DNA from 2 places in the Streptomyces tubbatahanensis genome. Region 2 is predicted to be linked to the other one. Evidence: riboswitches for the same ligand, from Rfam matches in the RefSeq annotation. Region 2 holds a riboswitch; the other holds the start of a gene.
The links. Region 2 has a riboswitch for S-adenosylmethionine ahead of thrC (threonine synthase). Riboswitches for the same ligand answer to the same signal wherever they lie in the genome.
Positions count from the first base shown of each region.

Region 1 (9,414 bases), 1.5 Mb from region 2:
CGCGCGCCCAATTCCTTCTCCAGCTTGGCGATCTGGTGGCTGAGCGCGGACTGGACGACGTGGCAGCGCTCGGCGGCCCGGGTGAAGCCGCCGGTGTCGGCGACGGCGGCGACGTAGCGCAGCTGCTGGAGTTCCATGCGGGCAAGCCTAGGAACATCCATCTCGTTTCGCGATCGTTGGCATGACGAGGATGTGTTGGACTCATCGACAACGGCGGCCGCAGCCTGGGCACATGACCGACACCGCACCCCGGCCCTGGGCCGGCACGGCGCCCGCGACCTCACGAGAGGACCCCCGCGAGCACACCCCGCCGACGCCCCGCCGCGCCCTGCTGCTCCTGATGGCCGTCGCCACCGGACTCTCCTGCGCGGGCAACTACTTCGCCCAGCCGCTCCTCGACCTCATCACCCGCGACCTGCACGTCAGCGCCACCCTGGCGGGGTTCGTGGTGACCGCCTCGCAGGCCGGCTACGCGCTCGGCCTGCTGCTGATCGTCCCGCTCGGCGACGTGCTCGACCGGCGCCGCCTCGCCGTCGGACTGCTGGCGGCGACCGCGGTCTTCCTCGCGTGCACGTCCGCGGCTCCCACGGGAGCGCTGCTGCTCGCGGGCACCGTCGCCGTCGCGCTGACGGCGGTGGGCGCCCAGGTCGTCGTCGGGTACGCGGCCGCCCTCGTGCCGGACGAGGCGCGCGGGCGTGCGGTGGCCACCGTGATGTCCGGCGTGCTGCTGGGCGGGCTGCTGGCCCGCACCGTCTCGGGGGTGCTGGCCGGACTGGGCGGCTGGCGCACCGTCTACTGGGTCAGCGCGATACCAGTGGCCGTGATGGCGTTCCTCCTGCACCGTCACCTGCCGCGCGTACCGTCCACCGCCCGGCTGTCGTATCCGGCGCTGCTGCGCTCCTCGCTCTCCCTGCTGCGCGCGGAGCCGCTGCTGCGCTGGCGGTCGGCGATCGGCGCCCTGTCCCTGGCGGCCTACAGCGTGCAGCTGACCGCGCTGACGTTTCTGCTGGCCGGGCCGCCCTTCGGCTGGTCGGAGTCGCGGATCGGGCTGTTCGGGCTCCTCGGTGTGGTCGGGGTGGTGACGATGACCTTCGCGGGGCGGCTCAACGACCGGGGACTCGTGCAGTACGTGACCGGGTGCGGCATCGCGACGCTGGGCGGCGGCTGGCTGCTGCTCCTGGCCGGCGGACGGTCGCTGCTGTGGCTGGCGGTGGGCATCGTCGCGCTGAACGTCGGACAGCAGGCCGTCCTCAACAGCAGTCAGACGGTGCTCTACGCGCTGCGCCCCGAGGCCCGCAACCGCCTCAACTCCGTCTTCATGACCAGCTTCTTCATCGGCGGCGCCACGGGTTCGGCGCTGACCGCCCTGGTGTGGGCGCGCGCCGGCTGGAGCGGGGTGTGCCTGCTGGGCGCGGGGCTCGCGGCGGCCGCGCTGGCGGTGTGGGGCCTGGAGCGGCTCAGCACCGCGCACTTGAGCTCACACTGACGTCAAATCGACAGCTCTACTCATCGACACATCCGCATCGTCACCCAGGAGTTGGACACCATGCGCATCGCAGTCTTCGGCGCGGCGGGCAACGTCGGCAGCCGGGTCGTCACCGAGGCCCTCGCGCGCGGCCACGAGGTCAGCGCCGTGGTCCGCGACCCGGCCCGCTTCCCCGCCCTGCACCCGGGCGCCACGCACCGGGTGGGCGACGCGGCCGACGCCGGCGACGTCGCCGCTCTCAGCACGGGACACGACCTGGTCGTCAGCGCCACCCGCCCCGCGCCCGGCAACGAGGAGGGCCTGGTACTGGCGGCGCGCGGGCTGCTGGCGGGGCTGGCCCGCACCGGCGTGCGGCTGCTGCTGGTCGGCGGCGCGGGAAGCCTGACGGTTCCGGGCACCGACGGGCGCGTCCGGGTGAGCGACGATCCCAGGTACGTCCCCGAGGAGTGGCGGCCCATCGCCCTGGCCTGCGACGAGCAGTACGCGCTGCTCCTGCGGCAGGCACCCGCGCGGCTGGACTGGGCGTACGTGAGCCCGCCCGCGCTGCTGGCTCCCGGCGTCCGCACCGGGCACTACCGGCTGGGCGCCGACGAGTTGCTGGTCGACGAGGCGGGCCGCTCCGCCCTCTCCATGGAGGACTTCGCCATCGCCCTGATGGATGAGGCTGAGCGGCCGAAGCACCATCGGGCCCGCTTTACGGTGGCCTCCTGAGCCAGGGTCCGCCCGGCGGCGGAAAGGCGAGGGAGCGGGCGGGCGGTACGTCGTTCAGTTCGCGGCGGGGTCCGGGGCCTCGGGGACGCAACGTCCCTCCTCGGTGCGGTAGTTCCAGCGCGCTCCCTTGCGCACCAGCTCCCGTACGGCGGCGACGAACCGGTCCACGTGCTCGTCGGGCGTCCCGGCGCCGAAGCTGACCCGGACGGCGTTGAGCGCGGGGGCCTCTCCCGGCGAGGGCTGGGAGTCCGGCGCGGTCTCGGGCGCCCCGCACTCGCCGGGAGCGTCGCTCTGCTGGCCGAGGAGGGTGCGCAGCAGCGGGTGCGCGCAGAACAGGCCGTCGCGGACGCCGATGCCGTACTCGGCCGACAGGGCGGCGGCGAAGTGCGAGCTGTTCCAGCCCTCGACGACGAAGGAGACGACGCCCACCTGGTCGGCGCCCTCGCCGAAGAGGGAGAGGACACGCACCTCGGGGACGCCGGCGAGACCGGCACGCAGCCGGGCCAGCAGCTCCTCCTCGCGGGCGACCAGGCCGTCGAACCCCGCCTCCGTGAGAGCCCGGCAGGCGGAGGCGAGGGCGTAGGCGCCGATGACGTTCGGCGAACCCGCCTCGTGCCGGGCGGCGGTGGTGTGCCACTCCACGTCCACGCCGCCGTCCGCGCCCCGCGCCACCCGGCGGCTGGCACCGCCACCGGCCAGATACGGCTCCGCCCGCACGAGCCAGTCCGCGCGGCCCGCCAGGACACCCGCGCCGAAGGGCGCGTACAGCTTGTGCCCCGACAGCGCCACCCAGTCGGCCTCCAAGTCGGCGAGGCTGACGGGGCGGTGCGGGGCGAGCTGCGCCGCGTCCAGCACGAGCCGCGCCCCGTGCCGGTGCGCGGCCCGCGCCAGCTCACGGACCGGCCACACCTCTCCGGTGACGTTGGAGGCCCCCGTCACGCATACCAGCTTCGGCCCGGCGGGGGCGCCGTGCAGCGCCGCCTCAAGGGTGGCGACGGCGGCCTCGGGCGAACGGGGCGCGTCCAGATACGTGACGTCGTGCGTGCGCCACGGCAGCAGAGAGGCGTGGTGCTCCGTCTCGAACACGAAGACCCGCGTGCCCTGCGGCAGCGCCGCCGACAGGAGGTTGAGGGAATCGGTGGTCGCCCGGGTGAAGACCACCTGGTCGCCCTCGCGGCATCCGAGGAACTCCGCGACGGTTCGCCTGCTGCGCTCGAACAGCTCGGTCGACAGCTGCGAGAGGTGGCCGGCTCCGCGGTGCACGCTGCCGTAGTACGGCGCGTACGCGGCGACGTCGTCCCACACCCGCTGGAGCGCGGGGGCGCTCGCCGCGTAGTCGAGCGCCGCGTAGGTCACCTCCCCGCCGGTGACCAGGGGCACGCGGACGTCGCGGCCGAGAACGGGAAGGGGCCCTCCCGCCTCCTGGGCGGGGGCCGGCGACGTCTGCGGCGCGGAGGCCGCCGCCTCCCGCGCACAGGACGGATCAATCGGGGCAAAAGTGGCATTGAACGGCATGGGGAAGCTCCATGGGCAGGGGGGAACGACGAACGGCGACGACGGCGACATCGCCTCGCTGTCGGACGGCAGACGACAGCGCCTTGTGCCCGGCGGCAGACGGCATCGCGGCGCGCCTGACGGCAGACGGGAAAGGGGCCGAGCCGGCCCTAGCGCATTCGCTTGCTCACGAAAGACTCCCTCGCAGACCAGGACCCCTGGCGGAGAGGGATCCGCGCTTGCCGCAGACCTTGCTGTCCTACGGCCTGGTCATCACCCGGGGCACCCCGCCACGGACGGAGGGTTGCCGGACAGCGGGCCGGGGCCTTGATCGCTGTCGCTCGTGACCTGGGCTGAAGTATGCCACACGGCGTGTCCGGGGCACACCCGTACGTCCACGATCCGGACGGGCCCCGCCGCCGGGGGGCCGCCGGGGTGCGTCACCGCGGCAGCCGCTCACACAGCTTCCGCACGAGCGCGCCCGTACGGAAGCGGTCGGGCCAGTACGCGGGCACGTCCCGCTCAAGCAGCGGCGCGGCGGTGACCGGACCGACGCAGGCCACCTGGACAGGCCCGCGCAGGGCCCGCGTCAGCGCGTCCACAGAGCCGCTCTCCTCGGCGCGGGCGAACAGGCCCGCCACGGCGGGGGCGCTGGTGAAGGTGACGGCATCGACCTCACCGGCGATCAGGGCCTCGATCAGCCGGTCGAGGGGAGCGGGGTCGAGCGGCCGTGTCGAGCGGTAGACGGGTACGGGGACGACGTCGGCCCCCGCGGCGCGCAGCGCGTCGAGGAACGCGCCGAGGGGTTCTCCGTGGAGCTGAACGGCCACCCGCAGCCCCGTCAGATCCCCGCGGGCGAGCAGGTGTTCGCGTACTTCGGCGGTGGACTCGGAGGCGGGCGACCACGCTTCGCGGAGCCCGGCGGCGCGGATGGCCCCGCACGCCTTGGGGCCTCGGGCGAGGACTTCACCCCCGGCGAGCGCGTCCCGCAGCGCCCCGCCCGTATCCCAGTCGTCCGCCGCCTCCATCCAGCCGCGGAAGCCGATACCCGTGGTGACGACGGTGAGGTGCGGCGGGTCGGCGACCAGCTGCCGGGTGGCGGCGCGCAGTTCCGCGTCGTCGGCGAGGGGGACGATACGCAGCGCGGGGGCGTAGCGGACGTGGGCTCCGCGCCGTTGGAGCAGCGCGCCGAGTTCCTCGGCCCGGCGCGCTGCCGTCACGGCGACGGTGTAACCGGTCAGGGGCGGGACCGCTCCGGTGCCCGTGGGCCCGTGCGGGGGTCGGGGTTCCGGCACAGCGTCTCCCTCAGGTGTGGACGAAGCGTACGGGGACGGACCGGGACGAGGGGCTCGTCCCGGTGCGCTCTCCGGTCCACGAGGCTACGTCCCGCCGCGCGGCTGCCGCTGCCGGCCGTGGCTGCTCCGAAAGCATCCGCTCACTCCCCCACCGGCACCTGCGAGAACTCCCCCGCCGGGTCGGGCGTGCACTCTCCCGGCACCCTCCGCGCCTGGCTGCAACATCACGCTGGCGTCGGCCGGAGCGGTCGCCGGCCACTGCTCCGGTGGGGCCGCGGGGGGCGACATCCGGGCCGAGCGATGAGTTTCCGGTGCCCGGACGGTCTGTACTGGCAGACGGCGTGAACCGAACGACCAGGAGATGACGATCATGCGGCAGTCCCAGAAGATCAAGACGTTCCTCTGGTTCGACACCCAGGCCGAGGAGGCGGCCGCGTTCTACGTCTCCCTCTTCGACGACTCCCGCATCCTGGGCGTCACCCACTACGGCGAGACGGGCCCGGGGAAGCCGGGGTCCGTGATGACGGTGGACTTCGAGCTGGCAGGACGGGAGTACGTGGCGCTCAACGGCGGTCCCGAGTTCTCCTTCACCGAGGCGATCTCGCTCCAGGTGGACTGCGACTCGCAGGAGGAGGTGGACACCCTGTGGGAGAAGCTGACGGCGGGCGGCGGCCAGGAGGTCCAGTGTGGCTGGCTCAAGGACAGGTACGGCCTGTCGTGGCAGATCGTGCCGCGTCGCCTCTTCGAGCTGCTGGAGGCGGCGGACAGCGCGCAGGCCGAAGCGGTCACCGCGGCCATGCTCGGCATGGTGAAGCTGGACGTGGCCACGCTGGAGGCGGCGGCACGGAGGTGACGCCGCCTCCGTTTCGGGACATCCCCGGGGCGGGGCGGGGTTCCCTGCGGCTCGTGTTCCGGTCAGGGAGTGCCCCTGCCCGCGACCTGCGGTCCGCGGGCTGGTGGTGAGCTTGTCGCGCAGTTCCCCGCGCCCCTGCGGGGCGCGTCACCGCCGGTGGCTGGCCTCCACCCACCGGTCGAGCGCGGCACGGGCAGCGCCGGAGTCGAGGGACTCGGCGGCGCGCCGCATCCCGGCGGCGATCTGCTCGCTCAGCGGCGCGTCGGTGGGCGTGAGCGCCGCGAAAGCGGCGGCCGAGTTCAGCAGGACGGCGTCCCGCACGGGCCCCCGCTCGCCGTCCAGCAGCCGCCGTGCCACGTCCGCGTTGTAGGCGGCGTCGGCCCCCCTCAGCGCCTCGACGGGCACCAGTTCGAGGCCGACGTCGCGCGGGTCGAAGCTCTCCTCGCGCACCGCACCGTCGCGGACGATCCACACGGTGGACGTCGCCGTGGTGGTCAGCTCGTCCAGCCCGTCGTCCCCGCGGAAGACCAGCGCGGAGGAGCCGCGGGCCGCCAGCACGCCCGCGATGATCGGCGCCATCCGCGCGTCGGCGACGCCGGTGGCCTGGGCACGGACCCGGGCCGGGTTGGTGAGCGGCCCCAGGAGGTTGAACGGGGTCGCGACGCCCAGTTCCTTGCGGGCCGTGCCGACGTGCCGCAGCGAGGGGTGGAACCGCACGGCGAAGCAGAAGGTGATGCCGGCCTCGGCCGCCACCTCGGCGACCCGGTCGGGGCTCAGCTCCAGGTCCACCCCGAGCTTCTCCAGGACGTCGGAGGCGCCACTGGCGCTGGAGGAGGCCCGGTTGCCGTGCTTGACGACCTTCACGCCCGCTCCGGCGACGACGATCGAGGACATGGTCGAGATGTTGACCGTCTTGGCCCGGTCGCCTCCGGTGCCGACGATGTCCACGGCAGGGCCCGGCACCTCGATCGTGCGCGCGTGCGCGTACATGGCGCGCACCAGCCCGGAGATCTCCTCGACCGTCTCCCCCTTGGCCCTCAGCGCGACGGCGAACCCCGCGATCTGCGCGTCGGTGGCCTCGCCCCGCATGATCCGGTCCATCGCCCACGCGGTGGCGTCCTCGCTCAGGTCCTCGCCCGCGAGCAGTGCGCTGAGCACGTCGGGCCAGGTACGCGCCGCCACGGTGTCGCCTCCGGCGGGGGGAGCAGCGCTCATGGGAACCACATCCTGGCTATAGACCGACGCAATGGTGCCGCCACCCTATCGAGCCCGACCGGCGGCGTGGTCGCCCGTTCACCCCGTGGGCAGCGGGATGGAAGGCGTCGCCTCCAAAGGGGCGGTGCGACCCGACACAGCCGGGAGGGGCCCACGGGACGTACCCGTGAACCCCTCCCGGTGTGGCGGATTCAGCTGTGCCGCGCGCGGTCAGTGGTGACCGTGGCTGCTCTCGATCTCGCGGTACTCCTCCTGCGTGGGCTTGGGAATCTGCCCGGACTCGCCGTAGTAGCCCTTCGACAGGTGCGACCGCAGCTTCTGACCACGGCCGACCTTGCGCCGCACACCGTTCTCGTCGGTGGCCGCGCCCACCTCGACCGGCTGGTACTGGTCGTGCGCCGTCAGCGTGTGCAGCTGCTCCTGGGACAGCGGCTCGTGGACCTCCACGAACTCACCGTGCGGCAACCGCTTGATCGTGCCGGTCTCCCGCCCGTGCAGCACCTTCTCCCGGTCCTTGCGCTGCAGACCCATACACACCCGCCGCGTGATCACGAACACCACGACTGGCGCGACGAAGAATGCCACCCGCACGAACCACGTGATCGCGTTGATCGACAGGTTGAAGTGCGTCGCCCACAGGTCGTTGCCACCACCGACCAGCAGCACGAAGTACCACGTGATCCACGCCGCACCGAAGCCCGTACGCGTCGGCGCGTTCCGCGGCCGGTCCGCGATGTGGTGCTCCCGCTTGTCCTTGGTCACCCACGACTCGATGAACGGGTAGAGGGCGATCGCGACCAGCACCAGCGGGAAGATGACCAGCGGGATGAACACGCCCAGGACCAGCGTGTGACCCCACAGGTTGATCTCCCAGCCAGGCATCACCCGGATCAGGCCCTCGGAGAAGCCCATGTACCAGTCGGGTTGCGCGTTGGTGGACACCTGGTCGGGCCGGTAGGGGCCCAGCGCCCAGATCGGGTTGATCGTGAACAGCGCCGAGATGGCCGCGATCACGCCGAAGACCAGGAAGAAGAAGCCACCCGCCTTGGCCATGTACACCGGCAGCAGCGGCATACCGACCACGTTGGTGTTCTTCCGCCCGGCACCCGCGAACTGCGTGTGCTTGTGGTAGAAGACCAGAATCAGGTGCGCCACCAGCAGACCGAGCATGATGCCCGGCAACAGCAGAATGTGGATCGAGTAGAACCGCCCGACGAAGTCGTCCCCCGGGAACTCCCCACCGAACAGGAACATCGACAGGTACGTGCCCACGATCGGCACCGACAGGATCGCGCCTTCCATGAAGCGCACGCCCGTACCCGACAGCAGGTCATCCGGCAGCGAGTAACCCGTGAACCCGGTGAACATGCCCAGCACGAACAGCAGGAACCCGAAGATCCAGTTGACCTCGCGCGGCTTGCGGAACGCCCCCGTGAAGAAGACCCGCATCATGTGCACGAACATCGCCGCGAGGAAGATCAGCGCACCCCAGTGGTGGATCTGCCGCACCAGCAGACCACCGCGCACGTCGAAGCTGATGTCCAGCGTCGAGGCGTACGCCTCCGACATCTGGATACCGTGCATCGGCGTGTAGGCACCGTGGTACTCCACCTCGTTCATCGACGGGTGGAAGAACAGCGTCAGATACACACCCGTCAGGATGATGATGATGAAGCTGTAGAGCGCGACCTCACCCAGCATGAACGACCAGTGGTCCGGGAAGATCTTGCGCATGTTGGCCTTGGCGAGGCTGTAGATCCCCAGCCGCCCATCGGCCCAGTCGGCGACCCGCTCCCCCGCGGGTGCCTTTTTCTTGCCCTCGGCAGCGGCGCTGCCCCGGGCCTCGGTTGCAGTACTCATCCGCGCTCCCAGAAGGCCGGACCGACGGGCTCATCGAAGTCGCCCTGCGCTTCGAGGTAGCCGTCCTTGTTGACGCTGATGTTCAGCTGCGGCAGCGGGTGGCCGGCGGGCCCGAAGAGCACGCGCGCACCGTCGGCCAGATCGAACGTCGACTGGTGGCACGGGCACAGGACGTGGTGGGTCTGCTGCTCGTAGAGGCTGACGGGGCAGCCGACGTGCGTGCAGATCTTCGAGAACGCGACGATGCCCTCGTGCGACCAGTCCAGCTCGCGCTTGTCCTTGATGTCGCCCGGCTCGAGGCGGACGATCATCAGGGCGGCCTTGGCGATCTCGGTCTGGAAGTCCTCGTCGTGGTGCTCCAGGCCCTCGGGGCGGGCGAAGGTGAGCGAACCGACGGCGATGTCCTCGGGGCGCAGCGGCTCGTTCGTGTTCTCGTTGACGAGCAGCTTGCCCTTCTTCCAGGCCGTGTGCCGCAGCTTGTCCTCGGGCAGCGGGCCCAG
Region 1 covers NZ_CP093846.1:2,051,739-2,061,152, forward strand. Annotated here, with positions in the region: gene MMF93_RS08845 (LysR substrate-binding domain-containing protein) at 1-137, opposite strand, end outside; gene MMF93_RS08850 (MFS transporter) at 233-1,486, shown strand; gene MMF93_RS08855 (NAD(P)-dependent oxidoreductase) at 1,547-2,197, shown strand; gene MMF93_RS08860 (aminotransferase class V-fold PLP-dependent enzyme) at 2,252-3,712, opposite strand; SAM riboswitch class IV at 3,922-4,040, opposite strand; partial or broken gene MMF93_RS08865 (uroporphyrinogen-III synthase) at 4,138-4,986, opposite strand; gene MMF93_RS08870 (VOC family protein) at 5,357-5,839, shown strand; gene trpD (anthranilate phosphoribosyltransferase) at 5,987-7,054, opposite strand; gene qcrB (cytochrome bc1 complex cytochrome b subunit) at 7,265-8,914, opposite strand; gene qcrA (cytochrome bc1 complex Rieske iron-sulfur subunit) at 8,911-9,414, opposite strand, start outside.
Region 1: another riboswitch for S-adenosylmethionine. It lies ahead of MMF93_RS08860 (aminotransferase class V-fold PLP-dependent enzyme); the one in region 2 lies ahead of thrC (threonine synthase).

Region 2 (9,414 bases):
TCTCCGCGTTGAACCACTTGACGGTGCCCTGAGCCATTCCTAACTCCCCTATTACTGGCCCTTGCACGAGCCCGCACTTCGCGAACCCGGGTCAGACCTCACCCCCACGAGCGAGCGGGGGCGTGCGCCGGAACGCGTCGACCGCCGCTGAATGTATCTGCACGGACGCCCTGTGCAACAGGTCAATCGGACGAGAATTCTGGGCACGGTTGATCGGAAAAACCGCCTCAACTGCGGTGCCACCGGGGCAAGTCGGGCCAGGCATACGGGGTCAACCCGACAATTGCCACAGCGTTTTCGGCGCCAACTTGTCGCACCGCCGTTCACGCGCTCATATGCGTCCGGCAAGCGGCGGTGCGGCACCTCGGGAAACTGCCGCCACTCTACCGCCTTCCGAAACGCGGAATCGCCCCCTCCGCATTTGATCCGGAGGGGGCGATTCCGTGGTCGGTCGGATCCCAGAAGCCGAACGTCCGGCCACCGGACGATCGACCGCCGGACGATCAGCCGCCGGCCACCGCCGGGATGATGGAGACGCCCGCGCCGTCCGGCGTGGGCGTCTGGAGGCCCTGTTCGAACCTGACGTCGTCGTCGTTGACGTAGACGTTCACGAAACGGCGCAGCTTGCCCGTGTCGTCGAGGACGCGGGCGCTGATCCCCGTGTGGTTCTGCTCCAGGTCCGACAGCACCTCGGCGAGGGTGCCGCCCTCGGCGGTGACCTCCGCCTGGCCGCCGGTGTAGGTGCGCAGGATGGTCGGGATCCGGACGTTCACGCTCATGTTTCGCATCTTCCTTACGTGTGAGGGGGTTGCCGCGGGCCGGCGCGTGAAGCGGCTGGTCAGGCCAGGCCGGCGGCGCGGAACGCGTCGAGGTTGGGCCGGATGACGGCGGTGGGCCGGGAAGAGGGCGCCACGGCGTCCAGCGTCTTGAGGCCGTCGCCGGTGTTGAGGACCACCGTCGTCAGGGTGGGGTCGATCGCGCCCGACTCGATCAGCTTGCGCGTCACGCCCAGCGTGACGCCGCCCGCCGTCTCCGCGAACACGCCCTCCGTCCGTGCGAGCAGTTTCATGGCGTCCACGATCTGCTCGTCATCGACGTCGTCGACGGCTCCGCCGGTCCGCTTGCAGATGTCGATGACGTACGGACCGTCGGCGGGGTCGCCGATGGCGAGGGACTTGGCGACGGTGTCGGGCTGCTTGACGGGGCGCACGGCGTTCGTCCCGTCCTTGTAGGCGCGGGAGACCGGCGAGCAGCCCTCGGCCTGCGCGGCGAAGATCCGGAACGGCTTGTCCTCGACGAGCCCGAGGCTGATCAGCTCGCGCAGCCCCTTGTCGATCTTCACGAGCTGGCATCCCGAGGCGACGGGGATGACGATCTGGTCGGGCAGCCGCCAGCCGAGCTGCTCGCAGATCTCGTACGCCAGCGACTTGGAGCCCTCGGCGTAGAAGGGCCGCAGGTTGACGTTGGTGAAGCCCCAGCCCTCGCCGAGCGGGTCGCCGATCAGCTCGGAGCAGAAGCGGTTCACGTCGTCGTACGTGCCGTCGATCGCCACCAGGTCGCCGCCGTAGACCGCGGCCATCACGACCTTGGACTGTTCGAGCCCGTCGGGGATGAACACGCAGCTGCGCAGCCCCGCACGGGAGGCGGCCGCCCCCACGGCGCCGGCCAGGTTGCCGGTCGAGGAGCAGGACAGCGTGGTGAAGCCGAAGGCGCGGGCGGCCTCCAGGGCGATGGCGACCGGGCGGTCCTTGAAGGAGTGGGTGGGGTTGCCCGAGTCGTCCTTGACGTAGAGCCCGCCGGTCACGCCCAGCTCGGCGGCGAGCCGGTCGGCCCGCACCAGCTGCGTGAAGCCGGGGTTGAGGTTCGGCTTGGCGGCGACGTCGGCGGGCACCGGCAGCAGCGGTGCGTAGCGCCACATCGAGGCGGGCCCTGACTCGATGCGCCTGCGCAGCCCCTCCGGGTCACCGGTCGGCAGCTCGTAGGCGACCTCCAGCGGGCCGAAACACTCCAGGCACACGAAGCTGGGGCCCAGCGGGGTGCGGGTGCCGCACTCGCGGCAGGAGAGGGCGACGGCCGCGCCCAGGTCGTAGGGCGCCGAGGCGTCGGAGGCGGTGGTGCTGTTCGCTGCAACGGTTTGCACAGCCATGTGAGGCGAGGCCCTTTCTCCTCATCTTCCCCGTGTCGTATCTCGCCACGGGCCGGAATTGGCACCGTCCCCACGAGGCGGTCTCGCCACAGCTGTCCGCGTACGCGCGGATCGCGGGATGGTTGCCGGGGCTTCAACGGGCCGTTCCCTCTGCCCCTCTGGATGAGCTGCACTATGGCGCCGCGCGGTCGGGCCGCTCGGGCGTTTGTTCGCGGGCCCCCGAGATGCGGAGGTCACCTGCGTTGTTCAAGACTGTAACCGACGGCGGTCACGCTTGAGAGGGACGTCCGAACCGCGAGATGGATCACCGCTGACCGTCCGTAGCCCCCCAGTCGGACCACAGGAAGGCGCGCTCGTGCTCGATGAAGTGGGCCAATGGCTGCGGCGCCGCTCCTGGCGCGCCGCCGACCGGCCGCTTGAGGCGCTCCTGGCGGCCAAGCGACGCGCCGGCACCACGGTCAGCGTGGTGCTGCCCGCGCTCAACGAGGAAGCCACCGTCGGCGACATCGTCTCGATCATCCGCCGCGAGCTGGCCACCCCCCACCCGGCCACCGGAACATCCCTGGTGGACGAGGTGATCGTGATGAACTCGGGCTCCACCGACGCCACCGGCGCGGTCGCGGCGGCGGCCGGGGCCCGGGTCGTGCACCGTGACGAGGTGCTGCCCCGGGTAGCGGCCAGGCCCGGCAAGGGCGAGGTGCTGTGGCGCTCACTGATGGTGACGCGCGGTGACATCGTCTGCTTCGTCGACGCCGACCTGCGCGAGTTCTCGCCCGACTTCGTCACCGGCATCGTCGGCCCGCTGCTGACGGAACCCGACGTGCAGCTGGTCAAGGCGATGTACGACCGTCCGCTGCGGGACAGCCCGGCGGGCGGCGGGCGGGTGACCGAGCTGGTGGCGCGGCCCCTGCTCAACCTGCACTGGCCGCGCCTGGCCGGCCTCGTGCAGCCGCTGGGCGGCGAGTACGCGGCACGCAGGTCGCTGCTGGAGCAGCTGCCGTTCCCGGTCGGGTACGGGGTGGAGCTGGGGCTGCTCGTCGACGCGCTGGAGCTGGTCGGCCTCGACGCGCTGGCCCAGGTCGACGTGGGGGTGCGCCTGCACCGCAACCAGGACGGGCTGGCGCTGGGCCGGATGGCCACCGCCATCTACGCCACGGCGCAGCGCCGCATCGAACGCGGGGTCGGTCTCGACGGCGGACCGGGCGGTCACCGCGACGGTCCGAGCGTGCTGGGCGGACGGTCGGGGGTGACGCCGCTGACCCAGTTCGAGCGGGGTGAGGGGGGCAGCTTCGAGCCGCGCGGCCACCTGGTGGACGCGGAGGAGCGCCCGCCGATGTGCACGGTGCCCGAATACGGGCAACGGCGGGTGGCGGCGTGACGGCGCCGCACGCGGAGCGGGTCCGGGTACGCCACGCGCGGGCGGAGCGTGTCCGGGTTCGCCACGCGCGGGCGGAGCGTGTCCGGGTTCGCCACGCGCGGGTGGTTCGGCGGCCACGCGTACGTTTGAGCGGATTCGGGGACGGCTAGGCTCCGCGCATGGTCGCTGGAGCAACATCACCGAAGGCCTCGTCCTCCGCTTCTTCCGCGTCGTCCCCCGTGTCGTCGCAGGTACTCGTCGCGTCCAACCGCGGGCCCGTGTCTTACACGCGCGCGGAGGACGGCACGCTCACCGCCAAGCGCGGCGGCGGCGGCCTCGTCTCCGGACTGTCGGCCATCGGGCCCGGGACGGACGCGGTGTGGGTGTGCGCGGCGCTCGGCGAGGGCGACCGCGAGGCGGCCCGGCGCACGGGCGGCCGCCTGGACCGCGCGGAGACCGGGGGCCAGACCGTGCGGATGCTCGACATCCCGGCGGAGACGTTCGAGGCGGCCTACCACGGCGTAGCCAACTCGGTGCTGTGGTTCACCCACCACATGCTGTACCAGACGTCACTCGAACCCGCGTTCGATGACGGCTTCACCGACCAGTGGGCGCGGTACGAGACGTACAACGCCGCCTTCGCCGACGCCCTCGCGCAGGAGGCCGAGCAGGGCGCCACCGTGCTGGTGCAGGACTACCACCTCACCCTCGTCCCCCTGCTCCTGCGTGAGCGCCGCCCCGACCTGCGGATCGGCCACTTCTCGCACACCCCCTGGGCGCCCGCCGACTACTACGGGATGCTGCCCGACGACGTGGCGGCGCGCGTCCTGCGCGGCATGCTCGGCGCCGACCGCACCGCGTTCCTGACCACCCGCTGGGCGCGTCTGTTCACCGAGTGCTGCGAGCGGGTTCTCGGCGCGGACGTCACCGGGGAGGGCGGCACCCTGGCGGTGACGTACGAGGGCCGCACCACCCGGATCGGGGTGCACCCGCTGGGCGCCGACGGCGACTTCCTGCGCGAGCGGGCGCACCGTGACGACGTCGCGGAACGGATGGCCCAGCTGCGGGACCAGGTGGGCACCGGACCCGACGGGCTGCCGCGCCGGACCCTGGTGCGGGTCGACCGCACCGAGCTGTCCAAGAACATCGTGCGCGGCCTGCACGCCTACCGGCGGTTGCTCACCGACCGCCCCGAGTGGCGCGAGCACGTCGTCCACCTCGCCTTCGCCTACCCCTCGCGCCAGGACCTCGCCGTCTACCGCGACTACACCGCCGAGGTCGGCCGGGTCGCCGAAGAGATCAACTCCGCCTTCGGCACCCCCGGGTGGACGCCCGTCGTGCTGCACGTCAAGGACGACTTCGCGCGGTCGCTCGCGGCCTACCGGATGGCGGACGTCGCGCTCGTGAACCCCATCCGCGACGGGATGAACCTCGTCGCCAAGGAGATCCCCGTCGTCTCGGACGAGGGCTGCGCGCTGGTGCTCTCGCGGGAGGCGGGCGCGCACGAGGAGATGGCGGCCGACGCGTTCTGCGTCAATCCGTTCGACGTGCGTCAGACGGCGGACGCCGTGCACGCGGCGCTCCGGCTCGACGCGCCCACCAGGGCTTCGCACTCCCGCCGTCTGGCCGAGACGGCCACCGCGCACCCGCCCACCCGCTGGCTCCTCGACCAGCTGCGGGAGCTAGCGTGACGCGGTGAGCCCCGCCGCGAGGCCGCTCAGCCAGCGCACCAGGCCAGCCGGGCCCCGTACCGTCATATCCGCGCGCTCGGCGAGCCCGGGGACGGTCTCGTTCCCGGCCTGCGGAGCGCTGTAGAGCAGCAGGCCCGGTACTCCCTCACCCCTCAAGGCGGTGACGGTCTCGTAAGCGGGCAGGTCGCCCAGGTCGTCACCCGCGTAGGCGACGACGCCCGCGCGCTTCTCGCGTACGTAGTCCGCCAGCGCGGCGCCCTTGTCCGCGCCGGGGGGCCGCAGTTCGAGGACCATGCGGCCCGGCTCGACCATCAGCCCGTGCCGCTCGGCGAGGGCGTGCAGGGGGGCGCGCAGGAGGTCGAGGGCCTCGTCGGGGGAGGCCGTGCGCCGGGTGTGCACCGCGAGCGCCCTGCCCTTGTCCTCCGTCCAGGTACCGTCCGGCGCGCCCGCCCGGCGCAGCAGCGCGGGGAGTTCGGTCCGGACGGCGGCCACCCCGGGCGGGGGCTCGGGCGCGCGGACGGAGCCGTCGGCCGCCTCCCACCGTTCCGCACCGTAGGCGCCCAGGACGGTCAGTCCTTCGAGCCCGGCCGCGCCCTCGAAGCCGCCGAAGCGCACGGCGTCGGCCGCGGGGCGCCCCGTGATCACCGCGATGCCCGCCAGGCGCGGGGCCAGCCGGGCGAGCGCCGGCACCGCGTCGGGGTGGGCGCGCGCCGCTCGCGGGTCGGCGACGATGGGCGCCAGGGTCCCGTCGAAATCGAAGGCCAGTACGGCGCGTTCGGGCTCGGCGCGGAGCGCGGCGAGCCCCGCGCGCCCCTCCTGCGTCCGCGGCTCGGGCAGGGATTCAGGCGACATGACCGCACCCTAACCAGGCCGGCGCCGCCGCGGCCCGCAGCGGGTGCGGTCGCGTCAACGGGTACGTCGCGTCAACGGATACGTCAGCGGGTACGGTCGCGGTTCGCCTGCCGCAGCCGCCGCAGCCTGTTGACCGTCACGGGGTCGTACTCCGCTGCCCGCGCGTCGTCGAGCAGGGCGTTCACGTACTGGTAGTAGCGGACCGGAGACATGCCGAGCCGTTCCCTGACGGCCCGCTCCTTGGCACCGGGCGAGGGCCAGCCGCGCGCGGCGAAGGCCAGCACGGCCCTGTCCTCGTCCGAGAGACCCGCCGCGGCACCGTCGCCCGCGGGCTCCGCGCCGCGGTCTCCCGTGCGGGCGTCCTCCTCCTCGCCGGTGTCCCCGTTCGGTGCGCTCATCCCTCCACGGTACGGCGCCCCTGCGACTCCGCCTTCACGACTGCGTCCCCACGCCCCGCCTTCACGACTGCCGCTACGACTCCGCCTTCTCGGCCGCTTCCGCCTTGCGCTGGAGCGCGGTCAGCACGGCCTTGGGGTCGCCGCCCTTCATCGCGGCCTTGCCGACGGACTTCTTGAGGGCGGCGTTGGTGCCGGTCCACGAGACCTTGCCCACCGGGTAGAACTCGGCGCCGGCGAGCTGGTCGAGGAAGGGCCACAGCTTCTTGTGCTTCTTGTCCTTGCGCATCCGCTCCGAGGCGCTGGTGGTCACGGGCAGCAGCCCGTACCGGGAGGCGAAGGCGTAGTGGTTCTTCTCCTCGTAGACGAAGGAGAGGAACTTGCCGCACGCCTCGCGGTGGTCGTTCTTCTTGAAGGCCATCATCCAGTCGCCGACGCCCAGGGTGCCGTCCGCGGGCCCGTCCCGGCCCGGCAGCTTGCCGGTGCCGTAGGCGAGGCCCTTCTTGTCGGCCTGCTGCACCAGGGTGGGGTGTCCGTTCAGGACGCCGACCTTGCCGGCGCTGAACGCCTCGAAGAGCTGCTGGCGGTCGACGCGCTGCGGGTCGGGCTCCGTGTAGCCGGGCACGACGAGGTTGTCGCGCAGCCACTCCATCGTCTCGATGTTCTCGGGAGAGTTGAGGGTGTAGTTGCCGACGCTGTCGACGTAGGAGCCGCCGTTGCCCAGGCACCACATCAGGGCCTCGCCCTGGGCCTCCTCCGGGCCGAGCGGCAGTCCGTAGGGGATCTCGACCCCGGCCTGCTTGAGTTTGCGGGCGGCCGACTTGAGCGCCTCCCAGCTCTCCGGCGGCTTGTCCGGGTCGAGCCCCGCCTTGGCGAAGAGGTCCTTGTTGTACATCAGGACCCGGGTGCTGGTGACGAACGGCAGGCCGTACTGGACGCGCTGCACCTCGCCGGCCTCGGCGAGCGAGACGAGGAATTCGGCCTGGTCGGGTATCGGGAGCAGCTCACTGACCTTGTAGAGCTTTCCCTCGGCGGCCCAGCTGGCGTACGAGTCGACCTGGGCGATGTCGGGCGGGTTGCCGGAGTCGACCATGTCGCCGAGCTTCTTGCCGATGTCGTTCCAGCTGTACACGGTGACGTCGACGGAGATCTCGGGGTGTTTACGGGTGAAGGCGTCGGCGAGTTTCCGCCAGTAGATCTTCGAGCTGTTGTTCGCCCCCGGGTTGCCGTAGTCGGCCGCGACGAGCTTCAACGTGACATCGCCGGATCCAGGGCCACTGCCGCAGCCGCTCAGAGCGGTCATTCCCGCCGCTGAGGCCACCCCGGTCGCGGCCATACCCAGAAATCGACGCCGATCCATCTGCTTCCCTGCCCCTTTAGAGCCTGCGAACCCTCAGAACGTGCTCCGTGCCGCGGACCCTCTGGCACCACCCATCCCCCTGGCACCACCAACCCCGGTCCGTTGAGCGGGAGTCTCCCTCCGTGACCCCCGCACCGTCTACAGATGATCGGTACCGGTAAGGAATCAGCTTGGCTTCCGTTCGATTCCCGTAAAAGAATTCCGTGCTCGGATGATTTAGCCTCCCCCCTTCGCCCGCGGAGGCCTGCCGAATGTCCCCCGCACGGGCTCGTATCCGACGGACGGGAACAGGCCCGCACCCGCCGCGGGGGAACGGGGGCCGCGCCTCCGGGCGGGAGCGCGCGAGAAGAAGATCCCCGGAGTGGACTAGACCTTTACGGTGCTCACGCGGGAGACTGTCCCGCGTGAGCACCCCTGACGAGGCCCCCACCGCACCCCCCACGCGGCCCCCGCACCCGACGCCGGCCGCGCGGTACGTCATCGCCCTCGACGTCGGCGGCACCGGCATGAAGGCCGCCCTCATCGGCACAGGCAACGAGCTGCTGCACGAGGCGCGGCGGGCGACAGGCCGCGAACGCGGCCCAGAGGCGGTGGTCGAGGGCGTGCTCGACTTCGCCGCCGAGCTGCGGTCCGTGGGCCTGGAGCGGTACGGCACCGAGCCGTCCGCCGCCGGGGTGGCGGTACCCGGCATCGTCGACGACGAGCGGGGTGTCGCCGTCTTCTCCGCCAACCTCGGCTGGCGCGACGTCCCCTTCCGCGCGCTGCTGAGCGAACGCCTCGGCCGGGGCAGGGCCGAAGAACTGCCGCCGCTGCCCGTGGCGCTCGGCCACGACGTGCGCACCGGCGGGCTCGCGGAGGGCCGCATCGGTGCGGGCGAGGGCGTGGACCGGTACCTCTTCGTACCGCTGGGCACCGGCATCGCGGGCGCCATCGGCATCGGCACGACCGTCGAGCCGGGGGCGCACGGCAGCGCCGGGGAGATCGGACACATCGTCGTACGCCCCGACGGGCCCCCGTGCGGCTGCGGGCAGCGCGGCTGCCTGGAGCGGCTCGCGTCGGCCTCTGCGGTTGGCGCGGCGTGGGCCGAGGCCTGCGGGGATCCCCAGGCGACGGCGGCGGACGCCGCCAAGGCCGTCGCGTCGGGCGACCCGCGCGCGGCGCAGGTGTGGGCCGAGGCGATCGACGCGCTCGCCACCGGCCTGGTCACGGGCCTCACCCTGCTCGACCCGCGCACACTGATCATCGGCGGTGGCCTCGCCGAGGCGGGCGACACCCTCTTCGTTCCGCTCCGGGAGGCGGTCCGCGAGAGGGTCACCTTCCAGCCACTCCCGGCCATCGTGCCCGCGGCGCTCGGTGACGCCGCCGGCTGCCTGGGTGCGGGCCTCCTCGCCTGGGACCTACTGACCGCGGAGGTTGCGAGCCGATGAGCAAGCGAACGGTGCTGACCGGCGCCCGTGTGGTGCTGCCGGGCGGGGTGCGCGAAGACGCCACGGTGACCGTCGAGGACCGCCACCTGGTGGACGGCGCGGGACCGGGCGAGGCCGAGGAACTCGACCTGAGCGGTCACTGGATCGTGCCCGGCTTCGTCGACTGCCACGTCCACGGCGGCGGCG
Region 2 covers NZ_CP093846.1:3,509,447-3,518,860, forward strand. Annotated here, with positions in the region: gene MMF93_RS14965 (cold-shock protein) at 1-37, opposite strand, end outside; gene MMF93_RS14970 (MoaD/ThiS family protein) at 504-779, opposite strand; gene thrC (threonine synthase) at 839-2,146, opposite strand; SAM riboswitch class I at 2,165-2,315, opposite strand; gene MMF93_RS14980 (glucosyl-3-phosphoglycerate synthase) at 2,502-3,524, shown strand; gene MMF93_RS14985 (alpha,alpha-trehalose-phosphate synthase (UDP-forming)) at 3,683-5,194, shown strand; gene otsB (trehalose-phosphatase) at 5,186-6,046, opposite strand; gene MMF93_RS14995 (DUF3263 domain-containing protein) at 6,130-6,444, opposite strand; gene MMF93_RS15000 (extracellular solute-binding protein) at 6,518-7,744, opposite strand; gene MMF93_RS15005 (ROK family protein) at 8,281-9,228, shown strand; gene nagA (N-acetylglucosamine-6-phosphate deacetylase) at 9,225-9,414, shown strand, end outside.